DNA from 2 places in the Weissella paramesenteroides genome. Region 1 is predicted to be linked to the other one. Evidence: a T-box and tRNA genes for the amino acid it is inferred to sense, from the RefSeq annotation. Region 1 holds a T-box; the other holds one or more tRNA genes.

What was found. A T-box is a leader RNA that pairs with one kind of tRNA and senses whether it is charged. The one in region 1 lies ahead of QRX23_RS07150 (valine--tRNA ligase), so its partner is inferred to be a tRNA-Val.
Region 2: it encodes a tRNA-Val, which carries the amino acid that the T-box ahead of QRX23_RS07150 (valine--tRNA ligase) is inferred to sense. The anticodon was not compared.

The regions. Positions count from the first base shown of each region.
Region 1 covers NZ_CP130559.1:1,426,788-1,430,204, reverse strand. Annotated here, with positions in the region: gene trhA (PAQR family membrane homeostasis protein TrhA) at 1-284, opposite strand, end outside; gene QRX23_RS07155 (LysE/ArgO family amino acid transporter) at 415-1,032, shown strand; T-box leader at 1,115-1,324, shown strand; gene QRX23_RS07150 (valine--tRNA ligase) at 1,402-3,417, shown strand, end outside.
Region 2 covers NZ_CP130559.1:550,577-553,993, forward strand. Annotated here, with positions in the region: rRNA gene QRX23_RS02600 (23S ribosomal RNA) at 1-1,359, shown strand, start outside; rRNA gene rrf (5S ribosomal RNA) at 1,437-1,553, shown strand; tRNA gene QRX23_RS02610 (tRNA-Val) at 1,562-1,634, shown strand; tRNA gene QRX23_RS02615 (tRNA-Asp) at 1,637-1,710, shown strand; tRNA gene QRX23_RS02620 (tRNA-Trp) at 1,739-1,812, shown strand; tRNA gene QRX23_RS02625 (tRNA-His) at 1,815-1,887, shown strand; tRNA gene QRX23_RS02630 (tRNA-Leu) at 1,915-1,998, shown strand; gene QRX23_RS02635 (hypothetical protein) at 2,179-2,481, shown strand; gene QRX23_RS02640 (YfhO family protein) at 2,809-3,417, opposite strand, start outside.

The sequences.
Region 1 (3,417 bases):
ATGACGAGGTAGATACCAGAATGATCCAAAAATTGGAAAATTTTACCAGCCTTTGTAAAAATGAGTGCATGAAACAAAGTCGAAGCAAGTAGAAAACTAATGATCGATATTGCATAAATGGTTAACGCAACAATTGTAAAGGCTGAAAAATGGTGTTGTACACTGTTGATGATTAATAAGGTTGCACCAATAATTGCGGCGATAACACCAATCCCGTGGGTAACGGCATTTAAAGTTTCGTAGGTAATGAGGTAGCGACGATTTTCTTTTGTTAAAGTAGGCATAGGGGTTCTCCTTTATCTAATAAGGACATTACCGATTAAATTAAATTAATTGTTATGATTATCATAACTGTTACATCTAGTTTTGTAAACTAAATAAAATGGTTATAAGGAATATGTGAGGTTTGTAGAGATGTTGATGACGATAATAAAAGGTATGATGATTGGGTTTGCTTTTGTGGCACCAATTGGGATGCAAAATTTGTACGTGTTTAATAATGCGTTGACTAATTCCTTTCGACGTTCATTAGTTTATGTTCTTTTTGTATGGATTGCGGATTCATTATTTTCGTTAGCAGCGTTTTTCGGTATGGGTGCCATCATTAGTTCAGTGACTTGGCTGAGATTATTGGTTATGCTAGTGGGTGGTTTGCTAGTTATTTGGATCGGCTGGGGAATTTTGCGCAGTGCTGACGGGGTCCAGTTAAATGCCCATCAAAATAAATTACCAGTAAAACAAGCTTTTATGACAGCTTTTATTGTGTCATGGGCCAACCCACAGGCTTTGATTGACGGTAGTTTGTTGCTGGGTGCTTTACGAGGTACCTTGGCAAAAGATGCTGTGTGGCCATTTATTATTGGTGTGATTATGGCGACTTTTATTTGGTTTAATACGATTACGATTCTCATGAATTTGTTAAAAGAACGTCTACCTAAAAAAGTGCTTGTTTGGGTAAATATTATATCTGGACTAATCGTTTTGATTTATGGTGCTTACTTATTAGTTGAAGCATTATTGGACATCTTCTAAATAAAATGGCTTTATTCCAACAGAATTGAACTCATGACAGTCCTTAGGGTTGATTTTGTCAATCTATCATTGTAAAATTGCTCTTATAGCAATGCACTAGAGAGTATAAGCAAAGTAACTAACAGCGACAAAATCATTTGGTGTGAGATTTTGAGGACTTCGACTTAGAAAGTAGCTAGTGGGCTTTGTCGGTGAATATTGTAGTAGCCGATGACGTGAGGACGCGTTAAGTCAAAATGAGATAGAGAATAAACTCTAATTCAGGTGGTACCGCGATAATTTCGCCCTGAACATACAGTAATGTGTGTTCAGGGCTTTTTTAATGGACAACAATGAAAAAGAGTGATTAGAAAATAAGGAGTGAAGGTTATGCGAGAAATTGATATGCCTGGAAAGTATAATCCAACAGCTGTTGAGGCTGGACGTTATGATAAGTGGGTCCAAGAAAAACGATTTAAGCCATCAGGAAATAAGAAAGCACGTCCTTATTCGATTGTCATCCCACCACCAAATGTAACTGGTAAGCTGCACCTAGGCCACGCTTGGGATACAACGTTACAGGATATGATTATTCGCCAGAAGCGTATGCAAGGATTTGATACATTGTGGTTACCTGGTATGGATCATGCTGGTATTGCAACGCAGGCGAAGGTTGAACAACGTTTAGCAGAAGATGGCATTTCACGTTATGATTTAGGCCGTGAAAAATTTGTTGAGCAAGTTTGGGACTGGAAAAACGAATATGCAGCCACGATTAAGTCACAGTGGGGCAAGCTAGGCTTGTCACTCGACTATGACCGTGAACGCTTTACTTTGGACGAAGGATTGTCAGAAGCAGTTCGAAAAGTGTTTGTGACGCTTTATGAAAAAGGCTTGATTTATCGTGGTGAATACATCATTAACTGGGATCCAAAGGCACGGACAGCCTTGTCAGATATCGAAGTTATTCACCAAGACGATGAAGGTGCTTTTTATCATGTGCAATATCCATTTGTGGATAAAGAGACAACCTATCAAGGTAAGCACTACATTGAAATCGCAACAACACGTCCAGAGACTATGTTTGGGGATGTGGCTGTTGCTGTACATCCATCAGATGAACGGTATAAAGAATTAGTTGGTAAAAAGGTACTTGTACCATTAGTTAATCGGGAAGTTCCTATTGTCGCTGATGAGTATGTTGATCCCGAATTTGGTTCAGGAATGGTTAAAATTACACCTGCACATGATCCAAATGATTTTGGCGTTGGTAATCGTCATAATTTGGAACGTATCAACACGATGAATGAAGATGCAACAATGAACGAACGTGCGGGTAAGTATGTTGGTATGGATCGCTTTGATGCACGTAAGGCAATGGTTGCCGATCTAGAAGCTGGTGGCTGGATGCTATCAGTAGAACCAATCGTGCATGCGGTTGGTCATTCTGAACGTACTGGTGTCCAGGTTGAATCACGTTTATCAACACAATGGTTTGTTAAAATGAAGCCACTGGCTGAACAAGCTTTGGCTATGCAAAAGTCAGATGACCGCGTTGATTTTTATCCACCACGTTTCGAAGGGACTTTCACACGTTGGATGGATGATATTCATGATTGGGTTATTTCACGTCAACTTTGGTGGGGACATCAAATTCCAGCTTGGTACCATAAAGAAACTGGTGAAATGTATGTTGGTATGGAAGCACCAGCGGATGCTGAAAATTGGGAGCAAGACTCGGATGTTCTTGATACGTGGTTCTCATCAGCGCTTTGGCCATTTTCAACGATGGGTTGGCCAGATACAGACGCAGAGGACTTTAAACGCTATTTCCCAACAGATACACTTGTGACTGGATATGACATTATTTTCTTCTGGGTTGCACGTATGATGTTCCAATCAAAGGAATTTACTGATCGTCGGCCATTCAAGAACGTTTTGATTCATGGGTTAATTCGAGATGAGCAAGGTCGTAAGATGTCAAAGTCGTTGGGAAATGGTATTGACCCAATGGATGTGATTGAAAAGTATGGTGCGGATGCTTTGCGCTGGTTCTTAGCAACTGGTTCAACTCCTGGACAAGATGTGCGTTTCTCATATACAAAGATGGATTCAGCTTGGAATTTCATTAATAAGATATGGAATGCTTCTCGTTATGTGCTAATGAATTTATCAGATGATACAAAGGCAGAATTACCAGCTGACCGGACAAAGTTATCATTGGCTGATCAATGGATCTTGTCACGTTTGAATGCAACAATTGCTACTGTAACGAAGAATTTTGATAAGTTTGAATTTGGTGAAGCAGGCCGTGCACTTTACAACTTTATCTGGAATGATTTTGCTGATTGGTATATCGAAATGACTAAGGAGACGTTAAACGGGGATGATGCTGATGCACAAACA
Region 2 (3,417 bases), 880 kb from region 1:
ACAAGTTGTGATGGGGACCGAAATAAAGTAGGGAAGTCTGTGATGTCACGCTGCCGAGAAAAGCTTCTAGTTAGTGTTTACCTGCCCGTACCGCAAACCGACACAGGTAGTCGAGGAGAGCATCCTAAGGTGAGCGAGTGAACTCTCGTTAAGGAACTCGGCAAAATGACCCCGTAACTTCGGGAGAAGGGGTGCTCAGCGCAAGCTGAGCCGCAGTGAATAGGCCCAGGCGACTGTTTATCAAAAACACAGGTTTCTGCAAAATCGTAAGATGACGTATAGGGGCTGACGCCTGCCCGGTGCTGGAAGGTTAAAAGGAGTGCTTAGCTTCGGCGAAGGTACGAATTGAAGCCCCAGTAAACGGCGGCCGTAACTATAACGGTCCTAAGGTAGCGAAATTCCTTGTCGGGTAAGTTCCGACCCGCACGAAAGGCGTAACGATCTGGGCGCTGTCTCAACGAGAGACTCGGTGAAATTTAAAGACCCGTGAAGATGCGGGTTACCCGCGACAGGACGGAAAGACCCCATGGAGCTTTACTGTAGCTTGATATTGAGTGTTTGTGCAGCTTGTACAGCATAGGTAGGAGCCGTAGAAATCGGGACGCTAGTTTCGATGGAGGCAAACGTGGGATACTACCCTCGTTGTATGAACACTCTAACTCACACCACTCAGCGTGGTGGAAGACAGTGTCTGGCAGGCAGTTTGACTGGGGCGGTCGCCTCCTAAAAGGTAACGGAGGCGCCCAAAGGTTCCCTCAGAATGGTTGGAAATCATTCGCAGAGTGTAAAGGCACAAGGGAGCTTGACTGTGAGACTTACCAGTCGAGCAGGTACGAAAGTAGGGCTTAGTGATCCGGTGGTTCCGCATGGAAGGGCCATCGCTCAACGGACAAAAGCTACCCTGGGGATAACAGGCTTATCTCCCCCAAGAGTCCACATCGACGGGGAGGTTTGGCACCTCGATGTCGGCTCATCGCATCCTGGGGCTGTAGTCGGTCCCAAGGGTTGGGCTGTTCGCCCATTAAAGCGGTACGCGAGCTGGGTTCAGAACGTCGTGAGACAGTTCGGTCCCTATCCGTCGCGGGCGTAGGAAATTTGAGAGGAGCTGCCCTTAGTACGAGAGGACCGGGGTGGACGTACCACTGGTGTATCAGTTGTTCCGCCAGGAGCATCGCTGAGTAGCTATGTACGGATGAGATAAACGCTGAAAGCATCTAAGTGTGAAACTCGCCTCGAGATGAGATTTCCCATTCAGCAATGAAGTAAGACCCCTCAGAGATGATGAGGTAGATAGGCTAGAAGTGGACGTGCGGTGACGCATGGAGCGGACTAGTACTAATGGTTCGAGGACTTAACCAAGTAGCAAGTGGTGTAAGGCAAAAAATAGCAATTATGATTCATTTTTGAGGGAACTAAGTTCACTCAATAAAAAAACGTGTCGTGATGATGGCACTGAGGTCACACCTGTTCCCATACCGAACACAGTAGTTAAGCTCAGTAGCGCCAAAAGTAGTTGGAGGATCGCCTCCTGCGAGGATAGGACATCGCGATGCACTATAATGGACGTTTAGCTCAGCTGGGAGAGCACCTGCCTTACAAGCAGGGGGTCACAGGTTCGATCCCTGTAACGTCCATTGGTCGCATGGTCTAGTTGGTTATGACGTTCGCCTGTCACGCGAAAGATCACGGGTTCGAATCCCGTTGTGACCGTTTCAAATTAAGTATTACATCACATTATAGGGGTATAGTTTAGCGGTAGAACAACGGTCTCCAAAACCGTCGGCGGGGGTTCGATTCCCTCTACCCCTGCCATGGCGGTAGTGGTGAAGTGGTTAACACACCGGTTTGTGGTTCCGGCACGCGTGGGTTCGATCCCCATCTACCGCCCTGAATTGATGTAATATTTAATATGATGCCGTTGTGGCGGAATTGGCAGACGCGCTGGACTCAAAATCCAGTTCTCGCAAGGGAGTATGGGTTCGACCCCCATCGACGGCATAACATACCCTAGGAATTCTTAAATTGAAGAATCCCTAGGGTTTTATTTTGTTATTTTATTAGAAAAATAAATTATAAAGTGTTTAAAAAATTTTGGTTTATAATTAGTTGAATATAGAAGAAAAAGATAATAGGTGTCATACTGACATAGTATGAATTTTAATTGAAGGGGATATAAATATGACACATAGTCCAATTACTAGTGATACTCATCAACAATTAATGATAGATTTTGGTGTGGATGGCCCACAAGTTGGTGAAAAAAATATCTCATTAAAAGAGGGCTTTTTGGTACGAGATGAATCAGGAACAGAAAAGAACTATACACATTGGGATGTCATTCATCGTGCAGATGAAACTTATTGGTCACCTTTAGATGGTGATCGTAAGACATTGTATGATATCACAAGTTATGAAATTAAAAATAAAAAAAGTGATCAGTGGGTCAGTATTGCAGAATGGTTTGCTTCTGAAGAATTGTAGTAAATTATTATATGTGAAAGCAAGACAAAAGTCGTTTTGAAACCAGTGTGACACGTGATTTGCGCTAGTTTTTGTCGTAGCAAAGCGAAAGGCAGGAGTAGGTAGAGTCAAGTGCATTACATTGTGACTTCAGACTTTTTGAATACGTTTATGTTATAAAAATTACAGGCTTATAATTAATACAATTTTAGCAAGAAAAGTTTGGAACATTTTCTTTTGTCCTAAGCTCTATGAATGATGTATAAAAAAGCTCTGAATCGAATTTCGTAAGTTTTGGAAATGATGCCAACTTACGAGGCTCGTTCAGAGCTTTTTTACATGAAAAAATTATTTATATTTTTGATTGATTCGTATAGGTTTAAAAAGATTTATAAAAAGTACTAAACAGCAAATAATAACACCAAGCAGAAAACTGATTTTACCAATATGGCTGCCAGGAGTGTGATAGTAGAGTCTTATATTATTTTTACCTACAGATAGTGGAATACCAATAAATCCATTACCAAGTTTAATTAAATTAGCATGATTTCCTTTGATGCGCCAACCATCACTATAAGGAATAGTGGTTGCAAGTATTTTAGGCTTATTAACAGTAACAGATGTTGTTAATTTATTATTTCCAATTTTGTAACTTGGGGCTGTATTTTTAATGTGTTTTGCGACTTTATTAAACCGATTGTCAGTAGGAATGGCTTTAATTTGTACATCAAAGGCGTATTGTCCAACTTTATTAAAAGTAAGTGGAATAAAGGCTTCCTTATTTATGTCACTAGCCTGTCCAAGATTCATTGTAATAGTAGTCTGTGGATTATAAAATGATAAGTTTGACTGCCCAGTTTGTGTAAATGTATTTACCTTATTGTTGTAAGTAGTTGAGATAGTATAATTACCGGTTTCTTTACCCATACTGCTAAAGTGTGTTTTGTACCAGTTCCA